Regions from separate parts of the Clostridium sp. Marseille-Q7071 genome, predicted to be linked through region 2. Evidence: riboswitches for the same ligand, from Rfam matches in the RefSeq annotation. Region 2 holds a riboswitch; the other holds the start of a gene.

Region 1 (8,372 bases), 270 kb from region 2:
ACCGTAGGATTAATATTTGAGGAAGATATAATAAATGGAGAACATCTAAATATTTTACATAAAGGTAAATATGCCACTATTGCATATAATGGAGATAATGATGAATGTGGAAAATATTATGAAGAATTGATGAGATATATAAAAGATAATAAATTAGAAGTTATAGGTGACGGTATATTAATAACTATAATAGATAGTGCTTTTTCCGATTATAAAGGGGAATATATAAAAGAAATACAAATTCCTATTAAAAACTCTTGACATTATAGCTACTATAACCTTTAAAATAACCTTTAGTTGCAATTTTATTTTAAGGGGAGGTAATAATATGAGCAAGAGAGCAGATTTATTAAATGATGATATAAAAAAGATATTTATTAAATATTTAATTCCAAGTATTGCTGGTATGCTTGGAATATCTTTAAATATACTTTTTGATACTATATTTATTGGCCGTGGAGTAGGAAGTGAGGGATTGGCAGCTCTTAGTATTGCTATTCCAATGTATAATGTACTAGGTGCTGTGGGACTTTTATTAGGAATTGGAGGAGCTACAGCAGCTTCTGTATCTATGGGGCAAAAAGAGTATGATAAGGTTAATGAAATATTTACAACTTCTGTTGTAATAAGTATATTTCTAGGACTTTTATTTACTGTTTTTGGTGTAGTATTCGTTGATAAATTATGTTATTTTTTAGGAGCTACAGAAGAAATATTTCCACTAGTTAAAGATTATTTAGGACTATTAATGATGTTTAGTTTTGCATTTATATTATCTCAAATGCTATCAGTATTTGTTCGGAATGATAGAAATCCAAAGCTTGCTATGTGGAGTGTGCTAATAGGTAATCTTTCAAACGTAGTGCTAGATTATATATTTATAATGAAATTAGGATGGGGAATGAAAGGTGCAATAACAGCTACAGTTTGCTCTCCAACAATAACTTTACTTTTATTAAGTCTTCACTTTATAAAAGGTAATAATACTTTAAAAGTAAAAATTAATAAATTTAAATTAAATATTCATACTATAACTAGAATATTTAAAAATGGTACACCAAGTTTTATAATGGAAATGTCAAATGCAATGATAATATTTGCTTTTAATAATGTTATTTGGGGATTAGTAGGTTCTATAGGGGTTTCTGCCTATAGTATAATAGCTAATATCTCATTAATTTGTGCAGCTATATTTTATGGTATAGCACAAGCAATACAGCCAATAATAAGTATAAATTATGGTGCTAGAAAAGAAAAAAGAGTTTATAAATCTTTGAAATTAGCTATTGTAACAGCAGGAATATTTGGAATAATATTTTATTCTATAGGTTTAATTTTCCCTAAATTTATAGTTTCTTTATTTAATAATGAGAACACTGAATTAATGACTATGGCTGTAAGAGGTATAAAACTTTATTTCATGGCGTTCATATTTATGGGATGCAATATCTCTATGGTTTCCTATTTCCAATCAATTGAAAACGCCAGAGCATCATCTATAGTTTCTATTAGTAGAGGTATTATATTTATTTTAATAGGACTTATGATATTACCTAAAATTTTTGGGATTAATGGTGTATGGTTAACAGTACCTTTTGCTGAAAGCATAAGTTTAATAGTATCATTTATATGTTTTAAGAAATTTAAAAAAAGTTACACATTAAAACAAGCAGAAGTAGTAGAAAAATAAGGTGCTAGATTTATCTAGTACTTTATTTTTAAATATAATATTTGTTAATATTATTTGAAAGAGTTATATCATTATTTTTAATTTATAAGATATATTTTTTAAAAGTAGAATGAGTTTAGTAAAAAGTTATATCATAAAAAATTACTGATAGGGTATTTCTCTACTTTTCATTATGAAAATTTCATAAGTTATTTAATATATTTTTAAAATAGAGAAAAATATTATAATTTGCTACTTGAAAAATATTTTGAATTATGATAACATTTTAAATGTTGAAAAGTAAATAGAATAGATTAGGTTCAATTAAAGTAAATATTTTAATTGATTAAAAGGGAAGTTGGGTGTAAATCCCACGCGATCCCGTCGCTGTAAGAGAGGAATTTTCCTAGTTGTGCCACTGAACTTTTGTTTGGGAAGGGTAGGAAAGTGTTGATTCTTTAGCCAGAAGACCTGCCTATATCTAAACACAGTTAAACTACGAGAGATGGTGAGTGTTATTTTGGAATTGTTAAATATACATAATTGATGTATATTTATATTGGCGTATAACTTCTTAATCCTTGTGGTTGAGAAGTTTTTTTACGTATATTTTAAAATCATAACTTAAAATCTTATTAATATAGCATAGATTGAATTTAAGATTATAAAAATATTTATGATTCAATTAATATATGAGATTTATCTTTGGTAGTAAGTTTTTTAAAATAGAAAGAGTCATAAAATTGTAAAGGGGGATAGACATGAATAATAGTTTTTTACCGTTACCTAACTTTAGAATGGGTTTTTTATGGACACTTTTAAACATTAAAAATAGCATAATTGTGGAGTATGGAGCTATAAGTACAGCCCATTATTTAAATTCCATATATGAAAAATTTAATGTTGATAGAGAAGGAGAAGTTTATTGTTGTCAATTAGATGAATCTCAAGTTATTTCTGGAGACATAGAACCGCTTAAAAAAGGAATTTTAGAAATATATGATGATAGAAAACCCGAGATTATTTTCGTAGCCCCATCAATTCTATGTTCAATTATTGGATTTGATGGAGAAGATTTTCTTCTTAAGATGGATGGTAAACTAGAAGGAAAAGTCATCCCCCTATATTTTGGAAAACCAAAAGGAGATTTTTCTTTAGGTATAAGAGAAGCATTGAAAATGCTCTGTAATAAAATTGTAGAGCCTCCTAAGGAGAAAAAGTATATGACTTATAATGTAATTGGATTTACTCCAGATTACTATAATTTTAATAGTGATTTATTAGAAATAGAAGAAATTATGTTACAGGGCTTTGGAATGAAAATACACACAATATTTACAAATGGAAGTTCTATTGAAAAAATAAAAAAAGCTTCTGAAGCAAGCTTTAACATAGTTGTAAGATCTGAAGGAATAGATGCTTCAAAAATACTAAAGAAAAAATATAATATGGAATATATAACCCCATGCCTTTATGGAACCAGTGGTACTTTGAATTTTATTGAATCCATAGAAAAGTTAACAGGAATAAAATGCAATAGTGATTATTTAGAAAAAAGTAAGATTAAATGTAGAGAAGCTCTTGTAAGATTTAAACATCATACAAGAAAGGTAATAAATAATACTAAGTGTTTAGTTACTGGATATTACGATGTTGTAAATGGAATGAGTAGATTTGTAGAGGAAGAATTAGGGCTTGAAGTAGAATCTGTAGTAATAAACCACAATTTAAAAGGCGAATATATAAAGCTTAATGAGAAGATAGAAAGAAAGCTATATGTAAACCCTACAGAGAGTAAGAAAAACGAACTAATAAATAGTAAGACTAACCTACTATTAGGGGATGGAGAATTTATTTATAGTTTAAATGAAGCATCCTCAAAAATACAAATTAGTAGTCCAAATGTGAAAAAAATACTTATATATGATAGAAAACCACTGGTTGGTTTTAATGGAATGAGATTTATAATGGAAGAAATATTGCAAGGAATAATCTCATAAAATTATTTTAATTAAAAGCTAATAATCTTTAATATTATCATAGATATTAAGTGTGACTTAGTATGTTGATAGCTAAGTCACAATTAGTATTCCCTTCTGATATAATAAAAAAATTTTTTCCCGTGGGTGACCACGGTTTTTTTCTTTATTAAATTTATTTAAGTTTTTCATCAATATATAGGAATTATAATTATTTGAAATTATATCAATATCCTATATAATTTAATAGAAAACATTATTTAATTATATGTACAAAGGGGAATATATTATGAGCATAAAGATGATGCATCATGTCTGCATTCAAACAGAAAAGTATAAAGAATCACTTGAATTTTACACTAAGATTTTAGGATTTGAATTAGTTACAGAAACAGCAAATTTTCATAGCAGAGATTTTAATACTTGGTTGAGATTAGGAACATTTATGATTGAATTGCAAACTGGTAGAAAGGGAGAAAAGTTAAATAGCTGGAGTTCATTAAACGAAGGAATAGTACATATGTGTTTTTTAGTTGATGATATTCAAAAAGAATTTGATAGAATAAAAAAGTTAGGTTATAACAATTTCAAGATTAAAGATGGAAAAGAAATTTATAAAGTTGAAGATGGATATCTATTTAAAATTAAAGCGCCGGAAGGTACTGAAATTGAAATGAGAGATATGGACATATAGATAAAAAACTATATTGAAAATTAACTTTATAATTCAATGTAATTACATACTTGAGTATTTCAATTCACAACTTTAAACAATTGACAATGGACAATGGGAAATTGACAATTATGGTTGAAATTATTTTTAATCAAAATAATTTCTTAAATGTATATTCCACCTCTGGGGAACAGTAGTGAAGTCCTTTAGGGTTCCCCTGAGGTGCAGTATAGCTTGGAGCCAAAATCAGTTAATTTGTATTAAAACTTTAGAGATAAGTAATATAATTATAATACTGTTCAATAAGAGGTATATAGTGTTATTGCCTACTGCACCTTAGGGCTTTAGCAATGCCAATTTACACTTTGTGCCTTATAATTTAATATTTATTCAGCAATATATGGCGAACAGTGTTCGCCGCTACAGTTAATCAATTCTTAATTGTGAATTGATTATATAAACTCATTTATTTCATGTAAATTAGAAATTATAATATGTGGTTTTATTTCTGTAGGATTTTTACTTTGATTTTTGTTTAACCATATAGTCTTCATACCTAAATCTAAGGCTGGCTTAATATCACATTTTAAATTATCACCTACCATAATAGCCTCTTTTTCACATGCATTCATTTTTTTTAAGGCTTTTTTAAATATTTCCTCTCTTGGCTTACATAATTTTAGAGAATAGCTAAAGGTGAAATCATCAATTAATTCATACAAATTTGAAATTTTAAAGCAATCAATCATAACCTCATCGTAATAACAAGTATTAGAAATTACACCAACTTTATATCCTTTTTCTCTTATTTCACTTAGTGTTTCATGAAGGTTTTCTTCAAAGTGGAGTTGTTTTTTATATTCATTATAAAATATATGTATTGCTTCAATACACTGGTTAATTGTAAGATTTACATCATAGGTTTTAAGAAACTCATTTAAAAATCCTTCAATAGGATATTCTATAAGATTTTCTTTTCTTAAATTCATAATGCTCATCCATTTATTATAAAATCCCGTTCTGACTTCTTCAAAGCTTATTTTAGAGTGAAATTTATTTAAATATTGAGTTAATTTGTAAAGTCCGACCATATCTTTCTCTTCATCAGAATCACCGTAATGAAAATGTAAAAGAGTATTTCCCATGTCAAAATATATAACCTTAATATTATTAAACATATACCATCCTCCATGATTTAGTAATTATTATAATAATAACATTTTGCAAATAATTAAAAAACTTCTGTGTTGAAGAAACTATAAATTTAAAAATATAATATTATTTAAAAAAGTATTTTAGTATATAAAGAATAATATTTTATTAATAGCGAAAGATAATTTTGTATAAAGTATATAAGGAGGTATTTAAAATTATGAAGATGAAGAATATAATAATATCAGCTTTAGTTGCTCTTTTTATTGTTTCTATAGGTATTCCTGTAATGGCTAGAGAAAAACATAGAGGACCAATATTTATGGGTGAAGTTTTAGAAGTTAATAAAGATAATCAGGGAAATACTATGGTATTGGCAGAAGGATACATAAAAGGACAGAAGGTATATAAAGAAAAATTAATAGCTATAGTTGGACCAGATACTAAAATTTTAGATTGTGAAGGTAAAGAAGTTAAAGAAGGCAATTTTGCAAAAGGTGATGTTGTGTTTATTAGATTAAGTGAAATAATGACTAGTTCAATTCCACCTCAATCACCAGCTCTAAAAATTCAATCATGTAAGCCAGTTAGTTAATATAAATAAATGGAAAAGAGCTTGCAAAAAATCGAAAGTTTTAATCATTTTACGATTTATTAAAACCGAATAAAAATAATCTTAGTATATTAGAAATGATGGATGAATTGGTAAAAAGCCAAGGTATCCATCATTTTTTATTCAAATTATTTAATTATTACATTAATGCTATATATAGAAATAATATACATAATTTTATAAAATATGATACTATATACATAATAAGTAAAAAATAGTAAATGGAGATGATTTTAATTGTTTGAGAGAAAACTTTGCAAACAAATCTTAAGTAGTATTCTCCTATTGGTAATGCTACTGTCCTTTAATTCACCTATAGTATTTGCAGATGCACTAGAACAATTACCAAGTAATAAATCAACTGCTTCTGTATTTACTACTGAGGATAATTTAACTCAATACAATATTAATGTTAAATTTAATGAGCCTAATAAGACATTTACAGCTACTGAAAGTGTTAAATTTACTAATACTTATGGAAAAAATCTAAAATCACTAGTATTTCATCTATATGCTAATTCTTATGGAAGTGTAGAGACAATGCCTAGTATGGGTATACAAAAGGAAAAGCTTGAAGAAGAAGAGATTGATGATATAAACATAACTAAAGTTACTATTGGAAATAAGGAAATAAAATTTACTCAAGATAACCAAATCTTAAAAATTATACCTTCAGCAGATATAAAACCAAATGAAATTGTAGATATAAAAATAGATTTTACACTTAAATTACCTATGAGCCAAAATAGATTAGGATATTACAATAAAGTTTATTCTGTTACAAATTGGTATCCAATAATATCTATTTATGATAGTGAAACTGATACTTGGGATGAAAATCCCTTCCATCCTGTAGGAGAATCCAATTATAGTGATATAGCAAATTATAAAGCTTCTATAAATGTTCCAGGCAATATGGAATTGGCTTCTACTGGTATAACTAATTCAAGCAAAAAAGAAAAAGATGGTACTAAAACTTATGATATTATAGCTGAAAAAGTTAGAGATTTTGTATTTATTATGAGTCCAGAATTTAAAGTTATTACTAAAGAAGTAGACGATATAACAGTTAATAGCTTTTATATTTATGATGGAAATGAAAATACTACTAAAAATGCTGAAGAATTACTAAATTTAACTATAGATGCATTAAGTTTCTTTGGTAAAAACTTTGGTAAGTATCCATATAAGGAATTTGATACTGTGGAAACCTATGTACAGGGATTTGCTATGGAGTATCCTCAATTAATTCAAATGGGGAAATATAATGTTAATTCTGCGTTTACAGAAGAATCAATGGTTCATGAAGTAGCACATCAATGGTGGTATGTAACTGTAGGTAACAATGAATTTAAAAATCCTTTTTTAGATGAATCATTAACAGCTTTTTCTACTGCATATTATTTTGAAAAAACTCAAGGTAAATATTCACAGCATGGTATAGCACTTAGTTTAAGAGATAGGATAGATTATTTTAAAGATATTTCAAGTCCGATAAATTCATCTGTAAATGAAATAAATCCAAGAGAATGGGGCAAAACAGTTTATGGCATGGGTGCATTAGTATTTGAAAATCTTAGACAAAAGGTAGGAGAAGAAAAATTTTTAGAGATAATAAGAACTTATTATAGTGAAAATACATTAAAAAATGCTACCTTGGATTCACTTTTAGATGTAATTGAAAGAATTGGTGGACAAGCAGCAAAGGAACAAGTGTTATCGAATATCAATTCTAAAGATTTTTATCCTGAAAATCTTAAATTAAATGAAACTGAATTAGCTGAACTTGGGGAAATGAAGAAAGAAGGAAGCAAAGAAAGAAGAGAGGGGGCTAAACAATATATTAATTACTTAAGAAAAGAAGGAAAAGATAATTTTGGAGCATTTCTTGTACAAGCTTTAGATAATTATGATGTATATTTAGTAAAGCCTTCAAAATCAAACATAGCTAAAGAAGATATGGGTAAGCTTAACGCAATGATAAATACATTAAAAATGACTCTAGAAGATGGCTTTGGATTAAATGTTATAATCAAAGAAGACAAAGATATGACAGAGAATGAGCTTAAAGAAAAGAGTTTAGTATTTATTGGAGATAATAATGAAAATACAGCACTTAACCTTATTATAGACAAGCTTCCTATAGATTTTTCAAAAGAAGAAATTAAATTCAATGATGCTACTATAAAAAATAATAACATATCAGGAATGTTAGTTTCTAACACTTCAAAAAATAAAAACAATAATGTTTTAATTTTCTTAGGAATAGATAAACTTGAAAGTTTT
Region 2 (8,372 bases):
TACCATTAATCCTTGTTATAATAGCAGCTGCTAAAGGAATATCTACATTAGCATGTTTATCTATAGGTATAATATCTTCATTTATTCTTGGATCATTTGCAGGAACTACTGCATTACCAGAGTTTTTAGAGTTAGTAAAAGGTGGTTTTTCTGAAGCTGGACAAAGTGTAATCGTTATGATGATGTGGGTTGGTGCATTTGGAGGTATAATGGCAAAAATGAAAGCATTTGAGCCAATATCGAAGCTTGTTATACGTATCTCTAAAAATGTTAGACAACTTATGTTCTGGAATGGATGTTTATCAATACTTGGTAATGCATTGCTTGCAGATGAAATGGCACAAATTGTAACTATAGGACCTATAATTAAAGAATTAGTAGATGATAATGTTGAAGGTAGCGAAGAAGCAATATATGAGTTAAAAATAAGAAACTCTATATTCTCGAGTTCATTAGGAGTTTTTGGATCTCAATTGATTCCATGGCATGTATATTTAAGCTTTTATGTAGCTATTTCAAATGCTGTATATCCATTGTATACATTTACACCATTCTCATTTATTAAATACAATATAATGGCAGTAATTACAGTAGTATCATTATTATTACTTACTTTAACTGGACTTGACAGACTTATTCCGAAATTTGGATTACCTAGAGAGCCAGAAGTTAGACTTAAGAAGAAAACTAATATTAAAAATGACGATAAATCTTATGATGAGCCAATGAGAGCATCATCATAAAACAAAAGCCCATCTATATTTAAATAGATGGGTTTCTTATATTTTTTAATAATAGTTATTAAGAAATGATTATATAAAAATGCAAAAGGTATAATATTAAAAAAGTAAGAAGTCAATGTCATAAAACTCAAGGCTTATTACTAAAGTTTATTATTTTATATAAGGCGACCTATATATGATATTTAAAATGTCAGTTTCTTTATCGATCATAACCTTAGCATCGACCTCATACAAAGATTTTATTAGCTCCACAGTTAGAACTTCCTTTGGAGCTCCATAGCTAACAATTTTTCCTGATTTCATAGCATAAATTTTATCACAATATAAAGCCGCAATATTTAAATCATGGATAGCAGATATAACTGTGATACCAAGTTCTTTTACAGTAGCCATGAATTGAAGCTGATATTTTATATCTAAATGATTTGTAGGTTCGTCTAAAATAAGACATTCTGTTTTTTGTGCTAAAGCCCTTGCAAGGATTATTCTTTGCTTTTCTCCTCCCGATAAACTTGAAAAGCTTCGATTAGCATAACTTGACATACCTACCTTAGCTAAAGACTCTTCCATAATTTTGTAGTCTTCAGCATTATCTTTTTCTATAAATTTTTTATGGGGTGATCGTCCCATTAAAACCATGTCTGAAACAGAAAAATCAAAATTATAATTATTATGTTGAGACACCACAGCCATTTTTTTTGCACTTTCCTTCATAGAAAAATCTTTGATATTCTTATTATCTAAAAATATAGCGCCTGTAGAAGGTTTTAAAGTTCGATATATACATTTTAAAAGTGTGCTTTTACCACTACCATTAGGTCCTATAATGCCTACAAATTCCTTTCTGTCTGCATGAATGTTTAATCCCTTTAAGATATGATTTTCTCCTAAATGAGCTTCTAAATCTAAAGTTTTTACTTCCATTAAGCATTACCTCCAAATCCATATGACTTACTTACCATAAGATATATAAATACTGGAGCACCTATTATAGAAATCAATATTCCTATTGGTAGTTCATTCCCAGGTATTATGATTCTAGATAGTACATCTGCCCAAACCATAAATATAGCTCCTATCAATGCCGATAATATAATAATTCTTTTGTGATCCGTTCCAAATACCATTCTTGTAAGGTGTGGGATAATAAGTCCTACAAATCCAATCGTTCCTGACGAGTATACTATAAACCCAATTATTATAGATATGATGATTAGATAAAGTTGGCGATACTTATGTAAATCTGTACCTAAAGTTATAGAAACTTCATCACCAAGTAACATCAAATTAAGTGTTCTATATTGGGTAATAAAAAATAATGTAGCCAATATTACAAGTGGAAAAATTATTATTATATTTTCCCATTTTGCACCAGCAAGACTTCCCATCAACCAATAGGCTATAGTTTGCGCAGCATCTTTATTATTAGAAAAATATACAATAAAACTTGAAAATGCTGAGCACACAGTACTTAATGCCATACCAGCTAAAAGAAGTTTTGTTGAATTGGCTCTTCCATTTACATTTGCAAGGGTTAATACCAGTATTGATATTGCAAATGCACCTATAAAAGCACATATACCTACATAATTACTACCCAAAAAGATACCTACCCCAAGCATAATAGCTAATGTAGCTCCTAGAGATGCACCAGAAGAAATTCCTAATATATAAGGATCTGCTAGAGGATTTTTTACAATTGCTTGCATGGTTACTCCAGATACTGAAAGACCTATGCCTACAGCAACTGCCAAAATAATTCTTGGAAGCCTTATAAACCAAACAATATCATATACAGGGCCACTTGATAAAAGCTCCGGATTTCCAATGCTAAATAGTTTGTACATTATAATCTCATATACATCTTTTACGGAAATATCCACAGAACCCATAGTTACAGTTATTAGAATAGAAAAAAACAATATAATTACAAGTATAATGGAAACACCTATATAAGCAGGTGTTCCATTAAGTAATCCATTTTGTGTATTATCTTTACAATTTTTTTTCATTTTATTTATTTCCGTATAACTCAGGATATAATCCTTTTGAAATTGTTTTTATACCATCTAGTGTTCTTATACCACTAGAATAAACTTCACTTAACATTATAGAATTAACACGTTTTGATTTTACAGCAGAAACGCTTGAAAGTGCAGGATTGTGCATAATAGATTTTAATGCAGAATCTCTATCAATTGCTTCTCCATAATAAACAGTAAAAATTACATCAGGGTTAAGTTTTACTAAATCTTCATTTCCTATTTTACCATTAGATTTTGCAACTAAATCTGCTCCAACTTGTTTTGCTATGTCTCCACCTATACTATCTTCTCCATAAATTCTATATACACCATCTTTTTGTACTTCTAAAATCACTGCTTTAACAGACTCTTTGCCTTTAACAAAATCTTTAGCCTTGTCTATTTCACTTTTCATTGTGTTAACTATTTCATTAGCTTTGTCTTCTACATCAAAAATTTTACCCATGTTTAAAATATCATCATATTCATTTTGTAGTGTATTTGGGCTAATAACACCACTGTTTTGAGACATATATGTATTTACATTTCTTTCATGCCAGAAACCTACATCTCCAAGTCTTTTTTCATCAAACAGAGAATACCAGCTCAATATGAAGTCAGGTTGTAAACCAATAACTTCTTCTTTTGTAGGTACTTTTTCATAATATTTTATTTTGCTAAAAGCATCCTTATATTCTTCTTTAACATCGTGATCTAATCCAGAAGCAGCAACAATTTTATTTTGTAATCCTAGTGCTAGTAATGTCTCTATTGAATTTTGATATACTGCAACAACCTTTTCAGGTGATTTTTCAAATGTAACTTTTACAGGTTCTTTAGCATAATTATAAGTTGTAATTGTAACAGGATAATGTGAAGATTGTTTGTTGTTATCTTCTACCTTACTTTCTGTTTTAGGTGTAGTTTCTGTATTTTTATTACTACATCCAGTTGCTCCCAATACCATAAGTCCCACTAAAATTGCGCTTATTACCTTTTTCATCTAATTTTTCTCTCCCTTGTACATTTATTAATATTTTTAATGAGTGCCTTCTACTACTTCTATATGATGTTCTTCAAATATTGCCTTTATTTCTTTAGTTCTTTGACTTTCACATCTAACAACACAAACACCAAAATGAAGTCTTTCTACTCCTGCTTGTTCTAATTTTTTAGCAATATTCATTAAATTTTTATCAGAATTATTCGAACATGCATCGCAGGTAAAGAAGGACATAAGTTCTAAATTTTCATTTTTATATGTACTAAAGTGTTTTTCTCTATTATTTAAAGCTTTAAAACATCCCATGGTTGTACATATTCCATTAATTTTTTCACATACCCCAATAGCTATTTTCATTTTTTCCTCCTATAAAATAAATTGTTTCCTCATAAATAATAGCCCTTTAACGACAGTTAAAGGGCTATTTATTCAAAAAACATTTTTTAAACATTTATACCACCCCATCGCTCGTAGAGTTATTAGTACATTAAAATAGGCAGGTCTTCTGGCTTAAGCATCAACATTCCTACAGCCTTCCCAGTTTCCCAGTGGCATAATTGCAGGAACTCATCTATTACAGTGGCGAGACCGCGTGGGATTTTAACCCACTTCCCTTTTAATCAATAGATATTAAAAATCTATTAAACCTATTTCATAATTATTCGATTTTACACACTCATTTTAGCATTAATAATTGCATTAAGCAAATATTTTTCGACATTTTATCATAAAAAATTATTAAATAATCAGAAGTGGGTAATTTATATTATTTAATTTAATTATGATTTTAATATAATAAGAATTTATAGAGTTAATAGATTATCTGAGAAAATAGGAGTAATGTTCATGAAATGAGGTAAATATGCTGATGAGATATGTATGTGATAGCCAATGATAATACATGTTTTATAATTAGGGATGTAGTATATTAGATTCAAGAATATATTAAAGTAAATTACAGGTGATGAATATTATCACCTGTGGATAACCATAAGTTAATACAATTTTAATATCCTACTAATAATTGATTTATTAGTATCTCTTGATAATTGAATAGCAGCGGATTTCTGATTTTAATATTTTATGGACACGATTATTGTAATAGTATTTGTAAATTTTTTCTCGATTAACTGCTATTTTTTCACTAGTTTTAAAATTTACTTTTGCTTATTTTAATAATTCTTGTAGATATTTTTCAGCTTTTTTATTATTAGCTTTTGTTACATCAAGAGGTAAGTTGAATAGAGCGTTAGCACCATTGTAATCAGTATTAGGAGTGATTTCACCAGTTTTTTCATTATAGTTAAAAGCATTCACATCATAGAAACTGCTAGTGCTTATGCAAAGATAAAGTCCTCTGTCGGCAAACATTTCAACATCGTCACATTCAATTAATCTGTACATAACTCCATCAATTACAAATTCGCTATATCCACCATTCATAGAGGCTATGTTAACTAGCCATGGCTTTTGACCTTTTATTAGAGAAGAAATAAAAAATGGAACTTTACCATACTCTTCATCTTGGGTATTAGGCATTTTACTACCATCTTGCTTTGTTATTGACACTACGGCGTAGGTTCTATCTGGATGTATATCCTCTGCGGAACTTCTAAAGTCGCTTAAACCTCTACCTGATACGATTCCAAGCAAATTAAAATTATATCCACCTGAAACGACTGATTCGTTTATTTTAATTGCATTTTTACTGTCAAATGCATGAGCAAGCTTTTGATTTCCAAGGTGCTCAGTAACTTGTTTTGAGTTGAGAAGATGTAAGGCAGCAAATGCTGTTATAGACATTGCAAGGGTAAGTGCAGCAGCGATTAGTGCAACGGATATCCTTTTTTTATAAACTGGTTTCATAATATTATTCTCCTTTAATTGGTTTATAATTTTTTGATTTAAATCTTCACTGGGTTCAACTGTTGGAGAAAGAGCTTGCTTCAACAGCTGATCTAATTGCTCAGAGTTCTTCATATTTACTAACCTCCATTAAATTGCCTTTTAAGACTCTTCGAGCCTTATGAAGCCTGCTTTTTACGGTTCCAAGCGGAATCTTTAGTGCTGATGCTATTTCTTCATTTGACATTTCTGCAGTATAGTACATATACAAAGGAATTTTTAATTTATTATCCAGTTTATCTGTTGCAGTCCGTATCATAATGCATAGTTCATTGGATATAACTATATTTTCAGGGGTTAGTGTATCCTTGAATACGTAACCATTGTTTATATCTTCACTAAGTTTCTCTATTGGAGCTATTTTTTGTCGCCGGGCATATTTACGGCGATTGTTTTTCCATAGCCCTATTGCAATGGAAATGAGAAATCCTTTAGGATTATTATCTTTATCAATTTTATGGCACAACTCCATCGCTTTCAGAAATGTTTCTTGATATAAGTCATCTGTATCAGACTGGTTTTTCGTAAGATTGTGACAAAAGCTATAGATGGCTTTACCATGCAATTCAATAAGATCATTTAAATCTGCAATGTTCACGTAAATCCTCCTTTCAGTATAATTAAACTTTCCTTTCTAAATATGTTTTCATATATATATTGTCGCGACATAATAAAAGGTTCATTTTTATGTTTGGAATTAGAAGTTTTGTATATTATTCCTTGGTAAAGTGCTCTATAAAATTTTCATTGGAGTTGAACAAAAGATATGTGTTTATCAAAGGTTATATATGATGTCAAATATAAGCATAACATTGTATGGGGGTTAATCAAGTTATTAGTATTACTAGTTAAAAAATCCATTAAAGAAATTATTTTGATTAAAAATAATTTCCACCTTAATTGTGAATTTTGCATTGGAAATTGTAAATTAGAATACTTAAGGGTGTAGCTATATTAGTTATACATTAATTTTAAAAGTAGTTTATCTATAGTATTTAATGTTATCTACAAGGAGTTTAAAGTAATTGAAGTTTGAATAATGTGGCATTTTTATGTTACTGAATACTCAGATTGAAACGTTGGAATACTAAAACAAAATATGAAAAAATGGAGGGGCATATAATGACATTATCTGAAAAAGAACAAACAGAAGTAAGAAAGGCAAATAGATTGATAAATGAAAAATCACCATACCTATTACAGCATGCTTATAACCCTGTAGACTGGTATCCATGGGGTGAAGAAGCTTTTGAAAAAGCTAAGAGGGAAAATAAACCTATCTTTTTGAGTATAGGTTATTCTACCTGCCATTGGTGCCATGTTATGGAAGGAGAATCTTTTGAGGATGAGGAAGTAGCAAAGGTATTGAATGACAATTACGTTGCTATAAAGGTTGATAGGGAAGAAAGACCAGATATAGACAGTATATATATGAATTTTTGTCAGGCTTATACTGGTAGTGGTGGATGGCCACTTAATATAGTCACAACTCCAGATAGAAAACCTTTTTTTGCAGGTACATATTTTCCTAAAAAAAGCAGGTTTGGTATAAAAGGAATTATTGAAATTTTAAATTCTATAAATCAATTATGGACAGAAGACAATAAAAGGGTATTACAATCTAGCGAAAATCTCTTAAATTATATGAGAAATCACTCTAGTAATATAGAGGAAGGAAATTTAAGTAGAGAGGTTATAGATAAAGCAGTAGATGAATTGAAAGAACATTTTGAAGGACAGTATGGTGGATTTGGAAAAGAACCTAAATTTCCAACCACTCATTATATATTATTCTTATTAAGGTATTATGAGAAGAATAAGGATGAGGAAGTCCTAAGAATTATAGATAAAACTTTAGAGGGAATGTATAAAGGCGGTATTTTTGATCATGTAGGATTTGGCTTTGCTAGATATGCTACAGATATAAGATGGTTACTTCCTCACTTTGAAAAGATGTTATATGATAATGCTCTTTTAGCCATGGCTTATGCAGAAGCTTATAAACTAACTGGAAAGGAACTTTATAAAAAAGTGGCAGATAATATATTTACTTATGTTTTAAGGGATATGGTTTCTTCAGAAGGTGGATTTTACTCTGCGGAAGATGCTGATTCTGAAGGAGTAGAAGGTAAATTCTATTTATGGAGTTTAGAAGAAATAGAAAATATATTAAATGAAGAAGAATTTAGCTTATATACTAGACTTTATGATATAACAAGTGATGGAAACTTTGAAGGAGCCAATATACCAAACCTTATAGATACAGATTTAAAAGAGTTAAGTCCATATAGAGAACAATTAGAAACTATAAGAAAAAAGCTTTTTAATTATAGAGATGAAAGAATTCATCCACATAAAGATGATAAAATATTGACTTCTTGGAATGGATTAATGATAACTTCATTAGCTTTAGGTGGAAGGCTCCTAGATAATAAAGAGTATATAGAGTTTAGCGAAAAAGCATTGAACTTTATTTTAAATAATTTAATAGATGAAAAGGGGCGCTTATATACTAGATATAGAGATAAACATAGAGCGCACAAAGGTATTATTGATGACTATTCTTTCTTAATTTGGGCTATTATAGAATGTTATGAAAGTACTTTTAAAATAGAATATTTAGAAAGTGCAATAGAATTAAGTAATGAAATGATAGAACTATTTTGGGATGAAGAAAATGGAGGATTCTTCTTATAT

Evidence for each region. A riboswitch is a leader RNA that binds a small molecule or an ion and turns the genes downstream of it on or off. The one in region 2 is predicted to bind cobalamin.
Region 1: linked by a shared signal. The riboswitch ahead of ACWPW7_RS07820 (nitrogenase component 1) and the one ahead of ACWPW7_RS06670 (CGGC domain-containing protein) in region 2 are both predicted to bind cobalamin.

Annotation. Positions count from the first base shown of each region.
Region 1 is NZ_CBCOPR010000001.1:1,685,768-1,694,139, forward strand. It holds gene ACWPW7_RS07810 (MerR family transcriptional regulator) at 1-261, shown strand, start outside; gene ACWPW7_RS07815 (MATE family efflux transporter) at 329-1,690, shown strand; cobalamin riboswitch at 1,969-2,163, shown strand; gene ACWPW7_RS07820 (nitrogenase component 1) at 2,431-3,669, shown strand; gene ACWPW7_RS07825 (VOC family protein) at 3,938-4,342, shown strand; gene ACWPW7_RS07830 (HAD family hydrolase) at 4,774-5,499, opposite strand; gene ACWPW7_RS07835 (hypothetical protein) at 5,694-6,068, shown strand; gene ACWPW7_RS07840 (M1 family metallopeptidase) at 6,324-8,372, shown strand, end outside.
Region 2 is NZ_CBCOPR010000001.1:1,410,813-1,419,184, forward strand. It holds gene ACWPW7_RS06650 (Na+/H+ antiporter NhaC family protein) at 1-743, shown strand, start outside; gene ACWPW7_RS06655 (ABC transporter ATP-binding protein) at 894-1,667, opposite strand; gene ACWPW7_RS06660 (FecCD family ABC transporter permease) at 1,667-2,755, opposite strand; gene ACWPW7_RS06665 (ABC transporter substrate-binding protein) at 2,757-3,770, opposite strand; gene ACWPW7_RS06670 (CGGC domain-containing protein) at 3,807-4,127, opposite strand; cobalamin riboswitch at 4,249-4,436, opposite strand; gene ACWPW7_RS06675 (hypothetical protein) at 4,938-5,750, opposite strand; gene ACWPW7_RS06680 (RNA polymerase sigma factor) at 5,737-6,273, opposite strand; gene ACWPW7_RS06685 (thioredoxin domain-containing protein) at 6,798-8,372, shown strand, end outside.